2 regions of the Pseudoalteromonas sp. 2CM37A genome follow, and region 1 is predicted to be linked to the other one. Evidence: predicted binding sites of a transcription regulator. Region 1 holds the regulator's gene; the other holds the start of a gene.

The links. The regulator ArgR, encoded in region 1, controls arginine synthesis, uptake and breakdown. The targets are predictions, from matches to a motif close to ANTGAATANNTATTCANT.
Region 2: a site for ArgR is predicted at 2,864-2,881, ahead of MTF68_RS10530 (ester cyclase). Genes of this name have one in related genera too.

What each region holds. Positions count from the first base shown of each region.
Region 1 covers NZ_JALNTJ010000018.1:4,202-15,380, forward strand. The annotation lists gene MTF68_RS19380 (S8 family peptidase) at 1-538, shown strand, start outside; gene MTF68_RS19385 (peroxiredoxin) at 584-1,057, opposite strand; gene MTF68_RS19390 (methyl-accepting chemotaxis protein) at 1,128-3,053, opposite strand; gene MTF68_RS19395 (DUF3718 domain-containing protein) at 3,378-3,755, opposite strand; gene folA (type 3 dihydrofolate reductase) at 3,834-4,325, opposite strand; gene cgtA (Obg family GTPase CgtA) at 4,398-5,549, opposite strand; gene rpmA (50S ribosomal protein L27) at 5,686-5,943, opposite strand; gene rplU (50S ribosomal protein L21) at 5,960-6,271, opposite strand; gene ispB (octaprenyl diphosphate synthase) at 6,693-7,664, shown strand; gene mdh (malate dehydrogenase) at 7,759-8,691, opposite strand; gene argR (transcriptional regulator ArgR) at 8,917-9,384, shown strand; gene MTF68_RS19435 (Dyp-type peroxidase) at 9,381-10,280, opposite strand; gene MTF68_RS19440 (ABC transporter ATP-binding protein) at 10,324-11,179, opposite strand, start outside.
Region 2 covers NZ_JALNTJ010000004.1:93,568-104,746, forward strand. The annotation lists gene MTF68_RS10520 (aldolase/citrate lyase family protein) at 1-686, shown strand, start outside; gene MTF68_RS10525 (ester cyclase) at 673-1,695, shown strand; gene MTF68_RS10530 (ester cyclase) at 1,751-2,764, opposite strand; gene MTF68_RS10535 (sodium/solute symporter) at 3,003-4,613, shown strand; gene MTF68_RS10540 (ester cyclase) at 4,624-5,589, shown strand; gene MTF68_RS10545 (ester cyclase) at 5,599-6,702, shown strand; gene MTF68_RS10550 (hypothetical protein) at 6,699-7,553, shown strand; gene MTF68_RS10555 (TonB-dependent receptor) at 8,068-10,464, opposite strand; gene MTF68_RS10560 (TonB-dependent receptor) at 10,816-11,179, opposite strand, start outside.

The DNA.
Region 1 (11,179 bases):
AATGAGTGGCGGTAGCGGCGATGCAGATTTATACGTACGCGCAGGCAGCCAACCAACTACCTCAAGCTACGATTGTCGTCCGTACAAAGGCGGTAATAGCGAAGAGTGTTCTATTGATAACCCAACCGCTGGTACATACCATGTAATGCTTCGTGGCTACTCGGCTTATTCTGGCGTTAGTTTAGTGGGTAATATTACAGGTGGTTCTACAGGTGGCGGTTCAACTACACCAGAAGCCGGTGGCGGCACGGTGAGCGATGTAACGGCTACAACAGGTAACTGGAAGCACTATACCTTAGATGTGCCAGCAGGAATGAGCACATTTACAGTCACCACCTCAGGTGGTACAGGTGATGCTGACTTATTTGTTAAGTTTGGCAGCCAACCTACCGCATCTAGCTACGATTGTCGTCCTTATAAAAACGGCAACGCAGAAACATGTACGTTTAGCAATCCGCAAGCGGGTACGTGGCATTTAAGCGTTAACGCTTACAGAACCTTTTCGGGTTTAACATTAAGTGGCCAATACCAGCCATAATTAAAAAGGCCCTAAGTGCATGCACTTAGGGCTTTAATAATGCGATTATAGTTTTTCTAACACAGACTCAGCACGGCTTACTGAAAACTCTTTGTCTTTTTCAACAAACAGTCCTGTTACTACATTATCGTCGACTACCATTGCATAGCGAGTAGAGCGTGTTCCACCAAAACTGCCGGTGTCTTTATCAAGCCCTAATGCTTTAGTAAAACTGCCATCGCCATCTGCTAACATATCGATTTGTTGGGCATTTTGAGATTCTCCCCATGCTTTCATTACAAAAGCATCGTTAACCGATACACAGTAAATTGCCGCAATACCTTTTGCTTTAATTTTATCACTAAGGGTTATAAATTCAGGTAAATGCGCATTTGAACAGGTAGGCGTAAATGCACCCGGTACAGCAAAAAGCACAACCTTTTTACCATTAAAAAGCTCAGCGTTAGTGTGAGTTTGCATGCCTTCGTCTGTTAGCTGCGTTAATGTAACTGCGGGTAACGTTTGACCTTGTTCAATCATGATAAATCCTTAAAGCATTTGATTAATGAGCCTACAGTATAACGCTAATTACCTTTGTGTTAGCAGGTATTTACAAACCAAGGTTTACTTTTATGGTTTGCATTTGCTGTTGTAACTGGCTATGAATATCGTCAACAAGTAAGCTTGATTCGCTTACTTGGCCTTTCATACTTTGCATTGACTGGCTAAAGTTATCTAGCAAATTACTTTGCTGTTTAGCCAGCTCCATGGCCTCAAAGGCCACTTTGTTGGCTTGCTGAGCGTTATCGGCCACGCCCTCTGAGTTTACTTTTAGCTCTTGCGCGTTTTGTGTTTGCGACTGCGCGCCATCTGCTAAGGCCGCAATTTGTGTAGATACTGTGCCCGACTTTTCGCTCAGTAGTGTGAGCTGCTCATTAATATCGCTCAATGAGCCTTGAGTTTGGCGGGCAAGCTGGCGTACTTCATCAGCTACAACAGCAAAGCCTCGGCCATGCTCGCCAGCACGTGCTGATTCAATTGCTGCATTTAACGCTAATAAGTTTGTTTGATCGGCAATATTGCGGATCACTTCAATAATTTGCCCAACGCCTTCAACCCCCGCGAGCAGCTCTTGTAGGTTTTGCATACTTTGCTCAACCCGTGTTTGCATATCTGAGCTGGCACTTAGCATGCTTTGTGCAAAGCCTAAACTTTGCTCCATTGCATTAAAAGTGTGTTGGGCGTTATCAGCCACTTGGGCATTAATATTATTTACCTGCTCGCCAATTTGTTGAATATCAGCAAGCAAATGTTGGTTTTGCTCCACTTGCCCATGACTTGTAGACGCTTTTTGACTAATAGTTTGCAAATGCTCACTCATTTGCTGCATAAAATCATTTACCACTTTTAGCATTTGGGCACGCTCTTGTGCCTCTTTGCGCTGTCGCTCAATTAATAAATTAAAGTAACTGGCTATTTCGCCAACCTCTGTTTTTGGGTTCTTACTTTCAATGTTTTTCAGCTCGTTACTTTCAATTAAAAAGGCAAACCCGTCTCTGAGTTGCCTTAATGGGTTGAGCACTTGGTTACGCTGCACAATATAAACACCCGCGGCTAGCATCACCAAAGCGCCAATAGCAAAGCAAAATACCCAAAATACGTTTTCTTTAAGCGCCCCTTGTGCGTGTTTTAGTTGCTGCTCTGCATTGATAACGGTTTTAGAGAGCAAGCTAATTTGCTCACGCAATTCATTGGTGCCCGCTTCACGTTGCTGGGCTTGCGCTAATGTACTGGCTAAATCACGGGGGTAGCGGTTAGGCCAGCTGGTAATTTCAGATTTTATTTCATCGGCCAAATCTTCAGCTTCTTCGTCAAAAAATAAGGCATCTTCGTCAACTTCGCTCATAACACCTAAATTAGGGAGTTGCTCTATTTTGGCTGCTAACGCATTTAAATTAGCAATACTTTGCTGCAAACTTTGTTCAGTATTGCTGTCGTAACTTACGATTAGTTGATAAGTAAATAAGGCAAGGTTGGTCACCTCATTATAGTAATCAGCGCCAAGTGTGTAATAAGCTTGCGCATCGCTATTTTGATTAGGGGATTTTTTTGCATAACCAATCAGTGACGAGGCTGAGCCGGCCATTTGGCGAATTGCATTATCAAGTAACGCCGTTTCGTTGCCCGACAATTTACCCAGCGCTCTGTACTTACCTTTAATATCGGTATCTAACGTGCTGAGCTGATCATTTAATTGCTCGGCAAGTACCGAGGGGAGTACTGCGAGTTGCTGTGTTTTTACTTGTTCAATTAGGGCTGATGATTGATTTAAGTATTGGCTATCACCTTGTTCTAGATAACTGCCTAAGTCACCGGCTAAATCCACTAAAATTGTGTTTTTTAATTTACTGTATGCGCTGTCTTGTTGCTCAAGCTTAAGTAAAGTTTGGCTTGCCCAAAATAGTGTGATGGCTAATAAAATACTTGCCAATGTTAACAGTATGGCTAACAGCCGAGTAAAAGATGATACGCGCATAAATAACAACCCCTATTGTTTAAGCGCGTAGACTATTAACTATTTATGACAATTTTATGTAACTCAGGGAAAACACGTATATTTGCCCCAAATATACGAGTAAAGGCTTAGCGAATACAGCGCCTTTATTAAACCAACCGACTTAATTTATATGCTATTAAAGATACGAAACGCAGGTTAATTACAAGGTGAGAGTTTCATCACTTGGGTGTGCAAATTAAAATAGGCTTAATACAGCTATCACCATTACTAAAGCGCTGCGTATTAGCTAACGCCAGGCACAAAAAAACCGCGACCAGCGCGGTTTTTATTTTATTGTGTTAATTAAAGGCCTGCACGGTCTTTAATTACAGCAATTAACGGTGAGCCACCGTGGCCATTGCCTTCGGCCCATGCTATATCAGCGCCATCAGACAGTGCGCTTTTTGATAAGTTTTTAACTATGTACTCGCCCGAGTCAACAGCGTTACTAACTACAGCATGGCGAAGTAAATTATTACCATTACATTGAATAGCATCGTAAATATTGCGAATTTTTACACGTGAGCTTTTTAGTTTACTACGTAAACGGTTTTTATCATCAGCTGCGATATATTCACAAATAGATACTGCTAATTGATCATTGGCTTTAGCAGGCACGGTATACATTAACGACCCAGCAGCAACGGCTGTAATAACAATTAGCTTTGACAATTTAAACATGGAACACCCTTTATGGTACTTTTTACCTATATTAATTGTCTAATATTGTACCAACCTACTGTAAGTTTCGCAATAATGTTAATCTTTTTTATATAAGGTTACGAATTTATAACTATATGGATTCTTTTCATCGGGTTTATTTGCCTGTTCGTCGACGTTTTTCCACGTTGCTACCGCTTGGTAATCTGGAAACTGCGTATCCCCTTCAACCTCTAAATCTATAAAGGTTAAATATAAACGATCGGCACTTGGTAAAAACTGCTGATAAATATTACCACCGCCAATTATCATCACCTCTTCTTCGGCTTTAACCAGCTCTAGTGCAGCCTCTGTAGTAGAGACCGTCTCAATACCTTGAGCACTATACTGGCTATTACGGGTAATAATTATGTTGCGACGCCCAGGTAAAGGACGACCTATCGATTCAAATGTTTTACGCCCCATAACGACAGGTTTGCCTGTTGTTACCTTTTTGAAATGCTGTAGATCGGCGGGTAAATGCCACGGCATTTTATTATCAAGACCAATTACACGGTTATTTGCCATTGCGGCGATCATTGAAATTATCACATCAAATACCTAGTACTTTATTCTTAAAAAATAAAAAAGGAGCTTATGCTCCTTTTCAAAATATGTTTTTTATTAACGCTCGTAGACCACTTCTACATCGTAGTCGTCTTCATCCCAGTCGTCCCAATCATCATCATCGCCTTTGGTTGCTTTTTGATGGTAGGTATCCCACTTGAACTCAACTTCTTCGTCTTCAATCTCAACGAACTTCTCTTTAGGCATACTATCAAGTAATGCCATAATATCGTGAATTAATGGCTGAGTATTAAGCTTATTGACTGCTGAAATACGGTAAACGTTTTCTTCTTCACCTAGCTCTTGCGCAATTTGCTCACACAAAGCTTGCGCTTCATCTTCTGGTAATAAGTCTATTTTATTAAACACTAACCAGCGTGGCTTTTCAGCAAGCTTAGGGCTGTATTGGTGTAACTCGTTAATAATGGCAAATGCATTATCAACAGGGTTTGAACCATCAACAGGCATAACATCAATCACGTGTAACAATACACGACAACGCTCTAAATGCTTCAAAAAGCGAATACCTAGGCCAGCACCGTCTGAGGCACCTTCAATTAAGCCGGGAATATCGGCTATTACAAACGATTTGTTTGCCTCTGGGCGCACCACCCCTAAATTAGGAATTAGCGTGGTAAACGGGTAATCAGCTACTTTTGGCTTTGCTGCCGATACACTGCGAATAAACGTTGATTTACCTGCATTTGGCAACCCTAATAGGCCTACATCGGCAAGTAGCATAAGCTCTAATTTAAGGTTACGAACTTCGCCTGGAGTACCTAACGTTTTTTGACGTGGAGCACGGTTAGTACTTGATTTAAAACGTGCATTCCCCAAGCCATGGAAACCACCTTTTGCAACCACAATTTTTTGACCATGCTGCGTTAAATCGCCTAACGCCTCTTGAGTGTCAACGTCGGTAATACGTGTACCAACAGGTACTTTTACTACCAAGTCTTCGCCCTTTTTACCTGTACAGTTACGGCTTTGACCATTAGTACCACGCTCTGCACGGTGAAAACGCTCAAACTGGTAATCAATTAGGGTATTTAAGTTTTCATCAGCTTGTAGATAAACACTACCACCGTCTCCACCGTCACCGCCGTCCGGGCCACCGTCTGGTACATATTTTTCTCGACGGAAAGACACGACACCGCTGCCGCCGTCACCAGCTTCTGCGCGAATTTCTACTTCATCTACAAACTTCATGATTACTCACTTTAGGGATTGGCTTTAATTTAACTATTATATACCCAAGCCAACCTAAATGCAGGCTTGGGTATATATTTGACGTTTCTGAAAACAAAAAACCCCGCAAAGGCGGGGTTTTTTACTACCTTACTGATTACTCAGCTACGATAGTTACGTATTTACGGTTTAAAGGACCTTTTTGTTCAAATTGAACTTTACCATCTGCTTTTGCGAAGATAGTGTGGTCTTTACCGATACCTACGTTTGCGCCAGCGTGGAAACGAGTACCACGTTGACGAACAATGATGCTACCCGCTAGAACTGATTCGCCACCAAAACGCTTAACACCTAGGCGTTTGCTTTCTGAATCGCGACCGTTACGAGTACTACCAGCTGCTTTTTTATGTGCCATTTCTAAGTACCTCTAATTAAGCGCTAATGCCAGTGATTTTAACTTCAGTGAACCATTGACGATGGCCCATTTGCTTACGAGAATGCTTACGGCGTCTAAATTTAACAACCTTAATCTTCTCACCGCGACCATGTGAAACAACCTCAGCTGTTACTTTACCACCGTTTACGAACGGTACACCGATCTCGATTTTCTCACCATCAGCAACTAAAAGTACTGAATCAAATTCAACTGCTGCACCAGTTTCAACGTCTAATTTTTCAAGACGAATCGTTTGACCTTCAGTCACACGATGCTGTTTACCACCACTTTGGAAAACCGCGTACATAATTAACTCCGTCTGTGCGCCCTCAAATCGACGCAACTAAAATATTCTTCGATAGGGCGCGAAGTTTACGCTAATGCATAAAAACTAGCAAGCCTATTTTGTAATTAAAATGAATAAAAAGTAGCTGCATTGAGAGCAATTCAATATTTCCCCCATTTTATATTAAATTGCCCTGTTGCCAAGCGCTTTTTAGTGCAAAGACAAAATAAATTTACGTGTCGCTATGCCTACTCCAGAACCCATTGACTGCGCAATAAATAGTCGCCCTTTGAGTGTGAAATATACAATTAAATACCCTAATTAAGCCCTAATTAAGGTTTTTAACTCGGTTTTTTTAATGAATCGTCACAAAATATCGAGCTAGTGCTTTTTTTGTTGTACAATCGGCGCCGTTCACACATAAAAATTGGCTCGGAGATCAATGGATATAAAAGCTATCCAGGCGTTAATCGAAAGCGATATGAATGACGTCAATCAACTTATACACGCGCAAATGCGCTCAGATGTGGCGTTAGTCAATCAACTTGGTTTGTATATCGTTAACAGCGGCGGCAAACGCGTACGCCCGATGCTGGCAATATTGGCAGCAAGAGCTTTGGGTTACCAAGGTAAAGATCACATTACTTTGGCAACGATTGTTGAATTTATTCATACTGCAACACTATTACATGATGATGTTGTTGATGAATCTAACCTGCGCCGTGGTACACCGACTGCAAATGCCGAGTTTGGTAATGCTGCCAGCGTGCTGGTTGGGGATTTTATTTACACCCGCTCGTTTCAACTTATGGTGGGGCTGGGCAAAATGCAAATTATGCAAGTGCTTGCTGATGCCACCAACGTGATTGCTGAGGGCGAAGTATTGCAACTTATGAATTGCAACGACCCTAATACCACCGAAGCAAGTTACATGCAGGTTATTTACTCTAAAACAGCTAAATTATTTGAAGCTGCTACAGGGCTTGCAGCTATTATTACCGAGCAAGATAACAGTGTGTTAGATGCGCTTAATTTATATGGTATGCACTTAGGTACTGCTTTTCAGTTAGTTGATGACGTGCTTGATTACAACGCGGACGCTGACCAATTAGGTAAAAATATTGGTGATGATTTAGCAGAAGGTAAGCCAACCTTACCGCTAATATATGCGATGAAGCACGGCAGTGATCAGCAAAGAGCCCTTATTCGCGATGCCATTGAGCATTGCAATGGTATGGATAACCTTGAGGCTATTTTAACGGCACTTAAACAAACCAACGCACTTGAATTTACAATGCAAAAGGCGCAGCAAGAAGCAGACAAGGCCATTGCCTGTTTAGACTTTTTAGCAGAGTCGCAGTACAAGCAAGCGTTAATCAGCTTAGCGCGTATAGCTGTAGAGCGAGATCACTAACTTTGCAGCCTCCCTTAATTAGTATTTAAGGGCCATAATTTTCGAGCAATAAAAAAGCCTGCATAAGCAGGCTTTTTTGTGCATAACTTGGCTATTACGCCATAAAATCAACACCTTCTTTGATGTCTTTTTTCAGAGTTTCAAGCATGTCGTTTTTAGCTTTTTCTTCAAATGCGCTTAGCTCGCCGTAAGAAAGAATTTCTTCTACGCCGTTTGTGCCTAAACGTACTGGGTGAGCAAAGTACTCTGCATCGCCATTTTCAACAGCAACGTATGCGTAATCTACTACGTCTTCACCTTGTAGGCCTTTAACTAAAGACATACAAAAACGTGCTGCTGCAGCACCCATAGATAATGTAGCTGAACCACCGCCCGCTTTAGCATTTACTACTTCAGTACCTGCATTTTGGATGCGTGGAGTAAGTGTAGCTACTTCTTCTTCAGTGAAGTTCACGCCTTCAACTTGAGAAAGTAGAGGAAGAATAGTTGTGCCAGAGTGGCCACCAATTACTGGTACTTTAACGGTTGCTACGTCTACGCCTTTAAGCTCAGCAACAAATGCTTCTGAACGAATTACGTCAAGCGTAGTGATACCGAATACGCGCTTAGCGTCGTAAGTACCTGCTTTTTTGAATACTTCAGCAACAATTGGCACAGTGCCGTTTACTGGGTTAGTGATAACACCCACTAACGCTTTAGGACAGCTAGCGACAATGCCTTCTGCTAATGTTTTGATGATACCTGCGTTTACGTTAAATAAATCCGCACGATCCATACCTGGTTTACGTGGCATACCCGCTGGGATAAGTACGATATCACACCCTTCAAGCGCTTTATTTAAATCGTCTGCGCCAAAACCTGCTACTTTAACATCTGTAGGGATGTGAGATAGGTCAACCGCAACACCTGGTACAACTGGTGCAACATCGTAAAGTGATAATTCAGAACCAGCTGGTAAGCCTGTTTTTAATAATAAAGACAACGCTTGACCGATACCGCCTGCAGCACCTAATACAGCAACTTTCATTGGAATTCTCCGTAATTTGAGGTAGGAAATATTTGTGGCTCTTAAGATAATGAAATTAGCGACTAAAAACAAATTTATCCTGCTTATTTCAGGTATATTTTCGACCATAGTTGTAAACTTTGTTGGTTTATCGCAGCAAACTGGCAAGTTAACTAAACAACTGCTGCATAATTATTCATTTTTGTGTAGAATTTGCATTATAAATAACAAAAATGAATAAAGACTATGCAACCACAAGACAAACAAGAAGCGCTGGTAAAAGCGTTTAAAGCACTTTTAAAAGAAGAGAACTTTGGCTCGCAAGGCGAAATAGTCGAAGCATTAAAAGAGCAAGGCTTTGACAATATAAGCCAAAGTAAGGTGTCGCGCATGCTTAGCAAGTTTGGCGCTGTGCGTACCCGTAATGCTAAACAAGAAATGGTTTATTGCCTACCCGCAGAAATGGGCGTACCGACTGCTAAAAGCCCACTACGTCAGCTTGTTATTGATATTATGCATAACGAAATGATGATTATTATAACCACCAGCCCAGGCGCTGCGCAGTTAATTGCCCGCTTATTAGACTCACTAGGCAAAGCGGATGGTGTATTGGGCACAATTGCCGGAGATGACACTATTTTTATTGCGCCAGCAAAAATATCTGAAATAGACATTACACTAGAGCGCGTACGCATTTTATTTGATACGGTTTAAAGCTGTTTTAAAAAACTAACTGACGGCGCAAAAAACGCTGAGCCCATATCGGCTTGAGTAAAATCAAGCCAGTGGTCGTAACACTCCCCTTTTCCTATGCGGCTGTTAAGTACCTTTTCAAACGCACTTCCCGATGCAGAGCATGTAATACTTAGCATGCCTTGCTCGTAAACATCGCCATACGGCATGCTTTGGTTAAGCAGTATTGCTTGGCCGCTCTCATCTTTTAGCTCACTTCTAGTCGCGTGGCTAGTATCTACCTTTGGCTCAATTAAGGTGTTATCTAAACGTGTGCGCCCCATAATGTGTTCTTGCTCGCTTAGTGATAAATGCTGCCATACGCTCAGGTCATGCTTATAACGCTGTACATGAATATAGCTGCCTTGGTGTTCAAAGCTGTCGGGGTTATTAACCAGTGCCGTGATTCGTTTTTGGCGTCCATGTGGGGTGTCGCCTGCATAAATAAAGCCGTTAAAGTCTCGCCCATCTAAAAACCTAAAATTGCGAATTTGTTCAACCAGCTCTACATCGGGCGAAAACAACTTTAATATTTGCAATGCAAAAAGGTGATTAACATCTTCTCGGTCTGAGCGAATTTGTATGAATAAATCACATGGCTGTACGCGCATAACAAAATCACTGTGATTTATATTAGGAAAGCTTTGCAGCTCGCTTGGGATATATTCAGGTAGTATATGCGGCCAATATTGCGCGCCTATAGCCACCATGCAAGAGAGCATGGCTTCGGAGAACTGATCACTAAACTCTTCTTCAATTGCGCTTACGCGCTTAAGCTTTGCGCGCAATGACTCGTCTTGACCATCAAATACATTAAAAAATAAATGCAAACCGTGTAAGTTTGCTTCAGCACAAATCCCAGATTGCGCTTGCGCCATTGTTATTCCTTAGCTTTATAAAACACAGCGAATAACACATTTGTTATGATTCGAAAAAATTCACCGTGTGAGGTTTTATTTTTATTATAACCTGCTCATTTATTTCAAATGACTGGCCATATTGTGCGGCAACTTCAATCTCTTGCTCTGCAATTACAACAGTGTAAACATAAGCCGAGCCTATAAACCGACGGCTTAAAATGCTCACACCTTGAGGGTTATCGGCCTGCGTATTTTGCGCAAGCTCAATATGGTGTGGACGAATATACACCTGCCCTTTTATTGCACTGTGCGTATGCTCATGCTGCGATTGCACGACACCAAAAGGCGTTGTGTATTCAGTTGCCGTTAACACTTCTGCGCCTAAGTATATGCCCTGACCCAGAAACTCTGCAACCTCCTTTGTCTTTGGCACGGCAAAAAGCTGCTCTGGTGTACCTTGTTGGGCTATTTTTCCTTGGTGCATAATGGCTAGCGTGTCTGAAAACGCAAAGGCTTCTTCTTTTGAGTGGCTAACAAATACCGCAGAAACCTGCTGCGCCTTAATAATGCGCCTAATATCAGCAATTAACTCAAAGCGTACTTGTGTATCTATGTTCGAAAAAGGCTCATCAAGAAGCAATAAACTAGGCTTATAAGCCAAAGCCCGCGCAATAGCCACGCGTTGCTGCTGGCCGCCCGAGAGCTGATGAGGGTAGCGTTTTGCACACCCCGTTAAATGCACCAGCTCTAGCATTTCCTCTACCCGTTGCTGTTTTTGCACTTTGCTTACTTTACCCAGCCCAAACGCAATATTATCGGCCACACTGAGGTGCGGAAACAGGGCATAATCTTGAAACATCATCCCTATATTACGATGCTCTGGTGATACAAATGTATGCTTGTCGCTTACACATTTG
Region 2 (11,179 bases), on a different contig from region 1:
CTAACCTTGATGTTCTGTGCCTTGATGCAGAGCATGCGCCCTTTGATAGAGGCGATTTAGATAGCTGCATAATGGCAGCACGTACCAAAAACATGCCCACGCTTATACGTGTTAGTAATACAGACCACGCCACTTTATTAAGTAGCTTAGATATAGGCGCTGATGGCCTTGTGCTGCCGCATATAAAAACCCCCGTACAAGCAAAAGCAATTATTAAAAACTGCTTTTATGGCAATAACGGCCGAGGCTATGCCGGTTCAAGCCGCTTTGCTGGTTACACAACCCATGCCCTAACCGATAACCTAGCAAGCAATAAGTCATCAACCTGTATTATTGCGCAAATAGAAGATGCCGATGCACTGGATAACATAGAACAACTGTGCCAAATAGATGAAATAGACTGCATTTTTATAGGCCGTATGGATTTAACCATTTCCCTTGGCGAAACCAACCCAAGTGCCCCTATTGTACTTGAGGCAGTCACTAAAATAGCCAAGGCAGCGGCTAAATATAATAAATGCTGTGGCATGTTTGTAGGTAATTTGAGCGAGCTGAGCCATTGGCAATCATTAGGCGTGAGCTTTTATTTATTAGGCTCAGATCACAGCTTTTTATTAAGCGGCGCTAAGCAATTGCGAGACCAATTTGAAACAGCAACAGGAGCCCAAAACAATGAACATTCATAATAAAAATAAAGCGTTAATACACGACTTTAGACAGGCTCTGTATAACTTTGATATAAACGCCTTGCATACACAAATTAATACCGTGTTTAGCGATGACACGCTCATTCAGCTGTGTTACCCGTTTGAAACACTTGCCAACCCTAATGCACTTATTGAGCAAGTTTATTTACCACTTAGCGAGGCATTTGTAGGCTTAGAGCGCCGCGATACAATCGTTATGGCAGGTAGCTCAATTAACGACTCAGACTGGGTAGGTTGTTGCGGTTATTATACCGGTTCGTTTGAAAAGCCATGGCTTGATATCCCCCCTACAGGGCACCAAGTTAGCATGCGTTTTCATGAATTTTACCGTATTAAAAATAACAAAGTGGTAGAAGTACAAGCTATTTGGGATATTCCCGAAGTAATGATGCAAGCTAAAGTATGGCCGCTTTCGGTGAGCTTAGGTAAAGAGTGGCATGTACCAGGCCCTGCAACGCAAGATGGATTAATCACAAACGCATACAATGAAGAGCACGCAGCACAAAGCTTAAAACTTGTGGGCGACATGTGTGAGCACCTTGGTTTTTATGCCACTGGCGGTATAGAGGCCATGAAGCTTGAGCAATTTTGGCACTCGCACTGTAGCTGGTATGGGCCAAGTACCATAGGCACTGCACGAGGTATAAAAGGGTTTAGAAACTGGCATCAAATTCCGTTTTTAAATGCACTGCCAAACCGAGTAGGTGATGCAAGTAAAGGCTATTTATTTGCCGATGAAAACTATGTTGGCTTTACCGCGTGGCCGGGTATGAGCATGACTATTAGTAATGATGGTTGGTTAGGTATTGCGCCTGCAAATCAGCAAATAACCATGCGTAGTCTCGACTTTTGGCGCGCCGAGAATAACTTAATTCGCGAAAACTGGGTATTAATAGATATACTCGATGTCTACCATCAAATTGGGGTAGATGTATTCGCACGCATGAAAGAGCTTACCAAAGCGCGCTATTTAAACTTTGCGCCCTAGGGCGTATAAACAAAAAAAGCTCTGTAAAACAGAGCTTTTTTATTACTTAAATAGACTATGCGCCAGGGTTCGCAATACTTTGCGTGCGCTTTAAAATATCTAGGCCTTGTTGTTTTAACCAATAAGGAATATCAATAATGACCCAGTTTTCTACTAATTTATCGCCCTCGCGGTGATACACATCCACCACGCGCATATCTGCTGGGGTATTAGCACCCGGTAGGCCTAAAAAGCCCCCAATGGCCGTGTTAGTTAAGTTAGGCCAGCCAAAAAAGCAGGCAAACTCATCTTCAGCAAAACGGCAAATATGGCCGTTAAATACTTTACCCGTTAACCCTTCTCTAAACGGATACATGTGCTGCTGCTGATAACGCTTAATTGTGTAAGTTGCGCCAATGCCTGCTGGGCCATACCACACCATGTTTTCATCCCAGGTTTTACCAAGCACTTCGGGCGGGCACGTATCTACGCCACTTTTATTAAGCGCGGTTAGGTTATCAATCATTTGATTTACCAGCGCCATTGTTTTTTCGCTTTGCTCATCGCTACTTTTACCCAAACGAATACCATCGTGCGTACGCGGCCCAGGATACGTAAAATATTGCCCAGTAGAGAGCGGCAGCGGGTTTAAACCTACTTGCATCATAAGGCCAATAATATCGACGAAAAAGCCCGTCTGAATTATTTTTCCGTCTTTAACACAGTTAAATTCGGCATAGCGCAAAGTGGCAAGCTTATGGGTTGGCGCAATACCTAGCCAATCTTTATCAAATAAGCCCATAAAATGGCCCATGCTCATCACCCACTGGCCACCGTCGGCTTCGCTTTGCCCTGCAATAAAAATATCCTCACGGCGCTGCAGCGCACTAAACGAGCTAAATAATGGCTGCCAAACTTGGGCAATTACATCATTCGCACACTCAAGCTCATTAAACGGATGCACCCCTTTAAAGCTGTATTCACTGGCCATAAACTCATTAAATACGGCTTGTAAATCATTGCCTTGTGCTTTTTCTAGTGCAGTATGAAATTGACGAACTAGTTGTTTATCTTTAAGTATATCTGCCATGATTATTCCTCATTGTTTGCGCAGTCAAATTAATGTCTTCAAACCGCCGTTAAACACACTTTAACAAAATGTATTGCATTTAAAGAGTAATTAAAAGCCTGTGAATAGTAAGTTATAAATTGCTTTAAAATAATACTAATGAGAATTGACTTCGAAGTCAAAGTGATTCATGATGATTCAAAATAAAAAATACAAATAGGCTCTCAAGCCCGTAAAACCTAATCTAACAGGATTAATTATGAATGATTTTGGATTGTTGAATTGGAGCATTCTCATCGGGTACATAATTGCCAACCTAATACTTGGGTTTGTAATTAGTAAAAAGATCAGTAGTGCTAACGACTTTTACATAGGTCGAAAAACAACACCTTGGTGGGCTATTGGTATATCGGTTGTTGCTACTTATGTAAGTGCGCTCACCTTTTTAGGTGCGCCAGCGTGGTCTTACAAAGAGGGGCTCTCGGTTATTGCCATACACCTTAACTACCCACTGGTTATTGTGGCGGTGGTGTGTTTGTTTTTTCCGTTTTTTTACAACGCGGGTGTGGCCTCTATTTACGAATACCAAGAGCGCCGCTTTGGTAAAAAGGCCCGCTTACTTATCTCTACTATTTGGTTAATATCGCAAACTATGGGTTCAGCCGCAGTGCTGTATGCAACCTCCTTAGTGTTGGCCTTTATTATCGATATAAATGTTATAACTGCGATATTTTTAGTTACCATAATCGCCCTTATTTATACCATGCTAGGTGGCATAACCGCCGTTATATGGACTGATGTAATTCAGTCAGCCATCTTATTTATAGGGGCTGGTATTATTATGTATGCCCTTATTACCTCTATGGATGGTTCATTTAGCTCAACACTGAGCGAGCTAAAAAGCCAAGGTAAATTAGACCCACTTAATTTCTCGCTCGACTTTACCCAAGTAACTACCGTGTGGTCTGGCGTGCTGGCTATGTCGCTTTATCACATTACGGTGTATGGCACTAACCAAATGATGGTGCAACGCACCCTTGCCGCTAAAAATATTGGCGATGCTAAAAAATCCTACTTACTAATGGGCTTTATCGCGTTCTTTATTTACTTGTTTTTTATATTTATGGGCGTGCTGTTTTATAGCTACTACGGCGGGCGCACTTTTGAAAACGACAACTTAATTATTTTACAGTTTGCAGCTGATTATGGTTTACCGGGATTAATGGGCATTATTGCCGCGGCGGTAATGGCAGCATCTATGTCGAGCCTCGACTCAGCACTTAACTCACTTTCAACCATAAGTACTATCGATTTTTATAAAAAGTACTTTGCGCCTGAAAAAAACGACGCTCACTATTTAAATGTTACTCGCTTATTTACGCTAGGTTGGGCGGTGATCATTATTATTCCGGCCATTATGTATCACCTATACAGCGAAGGCTCAATTTTAGAAATACTCACTAAAGTAGGCTCGTACTTTGTAGGTGCTCAGCTTGGCATGTTTGCCCTTGGGTTTTTCTCTAAGCACACCACCGAAAAAGGCTTATTAATAGGTACCTTAGTATCGTTTATTACCGTTGCTGTGTGCGCACTGTTTACCGACATTGCATGGCCATGGTACTGCGCCATAGGGGCAATAACCTGCCTTGTATTTAGCATTGCGTTAAGTATTGCATTTGATGGCTATCAAGAGGATTACAACGAATACACCATTAAAGGTCAGTTAAAAGCATTTAAAGCTCAAAAACGTCCAGAAAAAGAAAACGGCTGGTACTTAATTCCGGGTAAGTTTGACTCAATCAATTACTGGTTACTTGGCTTTTTTGTACTGAGCTTTGCCTCTCTCATGTTATTTGAATATTTTGTGTAAGGTGAAATAAATGAATATTTTAGAACAGCTTTTCGAAAACTTCAGCGCTGCAGAATTGCCAAATCAAGCATTGCTTGCAGACTCCGTTCAATGGCAGGTAAGCCACCCTTTTGAGCCTATTAGCACAAAGCAAAATGTGATTAATGATTACTTTGGCGTACTTAAACATTCGTTACCTGACATAGAGCGCAAACCGTTTATCTCTATCCAGGGCGACTACAAAGGTGAGCAATGGGTGTGTGCAACAGGGTATTTTACCGGCACATTTACACAGCCTTTATTGGGTATTCCTGCCAGTGGCAAAAGTGTGTTTATTCGCTACAGCGAAATGGCGCAAATAGAAAACAACCAAGTGGTTAATGTTTACACTTTTTTAGATTTAATTGATGTAATGAACCAAGTAGGCGTAAACCCATTACGCCCAAGCTTAGGTTACCCAGGTTTAGTTATGCCCCCCACCACACTTGATGGCGTACCAACAGGTGATAAAAACGAAACGCTTAGCAAAACCAACGAGCAACTTGTAGTGGATATGCTCACAGAGCTTGGCCGCTATGACGGTAAAGACTTATACAGCATTAATTTAGAAAAATACTGGCACCCAGATTTTATTTGGTATGGCCCAGCAGGCATTGGTACAACCCGCGGAATTAGCGGCTTTAGAGAGCACCATCAAGGGCCGTTTTTAAAAGGCTTTCCTGATCGCGGTATTAATAAAACACTGTGTTTAGTAAGTCACGATAACTTTGTTGCTACCGGCGGCTGGCCTCACATGTATGGCACTCATACCGGTGAAGACTGGTTAGGTTTACCGCCTTCTGGCAATAAGCTGTTCCCGCGTGTCATGGACTTTTGGCGCTGCGAAAACGGCATATTAAAAGAAAACTGGGTCGCTATTGATATCCCTCATTTATTAGATGGAATGGGCATTGATATTTTTGAGCAAATGCAACGCAAAATAGCCGCAGCTAATTAAGAGGTGAGCATGAACAAACACAATAATATGACCCAACCTTACTGGCTGCCATTATCGAGCGTGTTAAACCCGCAAGGTGACAAACAACAGCCTTTAATCGGTTTTGATGACGAATTTGTTGATATCGTTGATTACATTTTACGCATAACGCACCGTATTTGGGAGCAAAAAAACATTGGCTTATGCTATCGCTATTACGCCGATGTATGTCCTGTTTTTACCCTTGGCGCCTATGGCGAAAACATAGAAGATGTTATTCAAGGCACCCTTAAAACTATTGCCGCCTTCCCCGACAGGAGCCTAATTGGCGAAAACGTGGTGTTTTCAGAAGAAGCCAACGAGCACTATTACTCATCACATTTAATTAGCAGTGTAATGACCAACACTGGTAACTCTGAGTTTGGCCCAGCAACACATAAAACAGGCCGTGTTACAACCATTGCCGACTGCGTATGCTTTGAAAACAAAATAGTTAAAGAGTGGCTAGTGCGCGACAACGGCTTTTTAGTTAAGCAGCTTGGCTTAAACATTATTAATGTAGCCAAACACATGGCTAACATTCCGAGTAAAGAAAAACACACGCAGTGGCTAAACGATGAATTTAACCGTGTAATTGCCATAGATCACCGCGTAGCAAGTACGCCCATTGTAGAGGGTGAGCTTGCGGCATTTGCCCACACTTGGTTAGACACGCTATTTAATCAAAAACAGTTTGCTAAAGTACACGAATTTTACAGTTTAACGGCAACACAACAATGGCCTAGCGGCAGAATGGCCACCGGACTTGCACAAATTAATGGCGTATTTATACAATTTTTTGCAACCTGCCCCGACGCCAAATTAACGATTGATCATATAGCTATTACCCCATTTGACGAAACCACGACAGATGTAGCGATACGTTGGTCGCTCGCCGGCCACTTTAACCCGCAAAATAGCGAGCTAAGTGAGCTTAAACAGCAGCCTTACTTTATTTTAGGCGCATCGCATTTGCGTATTAAAAACAAAAAAATCATCGAAGAGATCACCGTTTTTGATGAAGTAGCACTTTATGCAAACTTATTTAAAGCACATGCATTAGTCAACAAATCACAGTGGGAGGAAAATGCATGATCAACGCTATTATCGATTTATACACTAAAGCCGACATTGAAGGCCTAAGCAGCAAGTTGCTTCGCAGTAGCCGTTGGCAGCAGCACCACTTTACCGCCATGGGTGCTTTGCAGGCGCAGCCTTTGTGGCTTAGCTTTTTAGCTCAATATGGTGTGTCTGAGTGTGTATCGCACACCCATAGTGTAGGCGCAGAACGTGAAACGCTACAGCTGGTTTTACAGCCTAAAAAGCTTAAAAAACCAGTGCGTTTAACGTTTGTAATAAAACACAACGGGACTTTTATTAAGTCAGTAAAATGTGTGGTTGATACATTGTCGCTAGCCAATAACGAGTATGTAAATACAACGGTAAATAACAGCTCGGTTATTCCTAAACTACCAAAAAGTGACCCAATTATCGTTAGCGATTTAGATAACCAGCTGCACCCTACTACTTTTCATGCAACCCCCAGCGCTATTTGCGAGCTGCCCTCTCACACTGCTCGTACTTTAGATAACTGGTGGCAAATTTGGCAAACTAACAACCTGGCTCAGTTTGAAACCCTTTATACTCCAAGCGCTACGGCTGTACTTGCAGGTAACACACAGCCACAATCTATTAGCGCGCTGCTTGATTGCCACTTAGATTTTACGCAATCGCTAAGCAGACGCTATGCCCAGCTAGAAACCGTTGAGTATGACAGTACGCAAAACCAAGCCACACTATGCTGGACTCTCGATGGCAGCTTTAATGCTAAAAACGTACGTGTACGCCAACAACTAATTAGCGTTATTAGCATCAGCGATAATCAAATAACCCACGAAGTAATGCAATTCGACACGCTGGCACTTAACCAGCAATTTGCATTATAAGGTCACCTTTTCCACTTCCCTTCAAGCGCTCACTGAGCGCTTTTTTTATAGATGGCCTTTGTAGCAACCTGTAATCATACTTAAGCAATTTTTACCTTGTTAATGACTCGCTTTTATAACTCAAAATAGCTCACTTAATTAAGCGAGTGGGTATTACTTATTTAAAAAATAACGCTTTAAAATAGTTAAAGGCAATAAATAAAGTATCAGCCTCGCCTTACTAAAGCCCGAGTATACAACCAACAGCCAAGCCCCCACATTGTAAGTTACGCACTTATGGCTTGAATACACTTATGCATTTAGCAAACTTAAATGAAGGGCTGGTTAGAGGGGTTAAGCTTGCAATCTAAAGCCAATAAAAGCGCACTTAATAAATGCCAGCAAAGGTGGGGTAAATACAACTGTAAGGCTAAATGGGAGCTAACTTGAGCTAATTAACAAGCTTAAAATAAAAAAAGCCAGCTAATAAATAGCTGGCTGAAAGTAATGACCGTAGCGGCCATTTTAGGAAATTTTAAAACTGATATTTTAAGCTTGCGCCCCACGTACGTGGGTTGTTCCAGTTAGCTTGTACTGAGTTTGCAGGTAAGCCATCAACAATTTGTGAGTGCACTACACCACGAGTTAAAATCGCTTTATCACCAATGTTTTTAACGTACGCTTCTACTTGCACACTGTCGTTTATGTACCAGGTTAAACGTGCATCAGCCATTAAGTGCGCATCTACTTGCACCTCTGGGATGTTCGTATCAAACGCGTAGTAATCATCTAAGTAATTTAGTTGAATGTACGGTACTAAGTACGAATCCCCCCCTAAGCTAAACTCATAACGAGCTGAAAAACCAACACTGTACTCAGGCGCCATAGCGGGGCTCCAGCCTTCAAAACTAAACTGACTAGAGCTGTCGTTTATATCTTGGCGACCTTCTAAGTTACCTAATGCTAATAATGGGCGAAGCTGCTCATTACCTACCGCATAACCATCAGCAAATTCGCTATCAAGCAGAGATAAAGTACCGGTTAGTGTTAGGTTATCAATTGGCACCCATTGAATATCAGCTTCTAGGCCCACAGTTTCTACATCGCCGCCGTTTTCGTAGTATTCAAAGGTGGTAGCAGTGCCTGCTGCAACACACTCTAAAACAGTATCGCCAGTGGTCGTATCGTTACATGAGGTTGCAAATAACTGTGCTTTTACATCTTCGTATTCGTTCATAAATACCGAAAGGTTTAAACGCATTGCGCCATCAAGCAAATAGCTTTTCATACCCATTTCGTAAGAGATAACATCTTCGTTATCGTAAAGTGGGTCAGCACCGCGGGCTACAACGCGCGAGTCGTTTGCGCCACCGGTTCTGTAGCCTGTCGCTACACTTGCATACACCATAATATCGTTATTAATGTCGTACTCGGCAGCCGCTTTATAAAGTAGCGCTGAGTCATCCCAATCAGGAATTGTATCGCCGGTAAATGTTTTGTCGTCTTGGTTTACACGCAAGCCACCTACCACGCGCAAATCTTCTGTTACTTGGTAGCGTAATTGCCCATACGCCGCAATAGATTTTGCCGTATGCGGGTCGTAATCCGGGTTCCCCCATGAAGGCACTACAACAGAATCTGACACACCATCGCCTGTGGTATCTGCATGCGATAACCAGCTCCAATCTGCTTCTTGGTCAAAGTAGTAAAGGCCACCAATCCACGAAAAATCACCCTCATCGTTAGATGAAAACTGCAGCTCAGATGAGAGTGTTTTTTGGTCATCCTCACGGCCAAAACCACCTACAAAATCAATGCCACCGTCGCTGTAGTCGTTATCGTAATATTGCTTACCACTAAGCGTTGAGTAGTTGGTGGTCCATTTAATATCAGCAAAGTCGGTATACCATTCAAGTGCTAATGTGGTCGAAAAGCTTTCTTGCTTATCAAGTGAAAAACCATTGCGGTAAACATCATACGGGCCAAGGTCTTCGTGCTGTGCATCACTTGGCTGATAAATATGCCCCTCGGTTATTGTAGGCGTAGTGTTAAATACACCCGACCCCGGCGAGGTTTCTTCAATTTGGTAGCCCGCTATTTGTTGGTAACCCCAAATAGCTTCTGAGTTAGAGTCTTTACGCGAGTAATCAAAGCGTACTGTGGCATTAAACTTTTCGTTTGGCTCCCACTTAGTAACGTTACGCATATAAAACTGGTTTTTCTCGCGCAAGTCATCTGAAGGGCCTGGAACAACTAAATTATTGATATAACCATCGTGACGATCAGAGGCCACTACAAAACGGGTTGCCACGGTGTCGCTTACTGGAATATTTATAATTCCTTCGTAAGCGCTGCGGTTATAACTGCCTGTTTCAACTTTTATACTCCCCAGTAAATCGTCAAAAACAGGTTGATTAGTAATAATATTAATACTGCCCGCAAACGTGTTTCGGCCATATAACGTACCTTGCGGCCCGCGTAATACCTCAATGCGTTGAACATCCACCAGCGCGCCTAAGCCCGATGAGGTAGTCGGCACATAAATATCATCTTGAAATATACCTACAATTTGCTCAGCAATACCGGTGCCTGCTACACCTACTTCGTTAGTGCGAGCGCCGCGCATAGCGGGCCTAACTTCACCACCCGACGAACCCATACGTAAGCCTGGTACCACTTGTTCAAGACCCGTAACATCAATAATACCAGCACGGGCAATGTCCCCTTCCCCTAATGCTGTTATTGATGATGATACTTCCTGTAGGTCTTGTGAGCGACGGTTTGCCGTTACCGCTATACGCTCTATCGCGGGCTCTGCGGTTTGTTCTTGTGCTTGTTCTGGCTCTTGCGCAGCGTGTGCGTTCATTGTGGTTGCTGCAATAGCGGTGGTTACAGCAAAGTGAACGAGAGTCCGTGTAAATTTAGCTTTCATTATAGTTATTCTCCCCAGTATAAAACGTATTTAGTTCTCCCCAAACCTACATTTTCAATTATTACAGTAAACAAGTTGTATCAATTGAAAATGCATGGTTCTAAAATAGACTTCGAAGTCAAAAAGATCAACAACTTTTTGCTCGAATAATAACCTTATCGAAATTAACCTAAATAAAACAATATATTAAAATGAAAATAAAGTGATTTCGAAACACAAAAAAAGCCAGTAATAATTTATTACTGGCTCTATGTAAGCGATTGTTTAATTTAAAATTTCAATGCTATATTTTAGCAAAATGCACAAACTTACACTTTTACTCAAACCTTAAAATACATTATTGAAAAATGCCTAAAAGTTATAGCCTACCCTTACACCATAAGTGCGAGGATTAGCATAATCGGCCGCAGCCACATTACCACCAAAGCGGACTGTCCTAAGTAGTATAAGCTCATCTCCTGCGTTTTGAACATACGCACGTACAGACCACTCATTATCTGCCGAATACCATGCAAGGCTAGCATCGTACTTTTGGTAACTTTCTTGAGTACCAAATGAAAAAGGCAAATCGTTGGTTGTATACGAATCCGATAATTGAATACTGGTAGCAGGCACAACGCGGCCTTTATCACCTAAATCAAACTCATAACTGGCCAATAGTGTAATATTGTATTTAGGGCTTAGCTGTACGTCATTACCATCTAGTTGCAGTAAG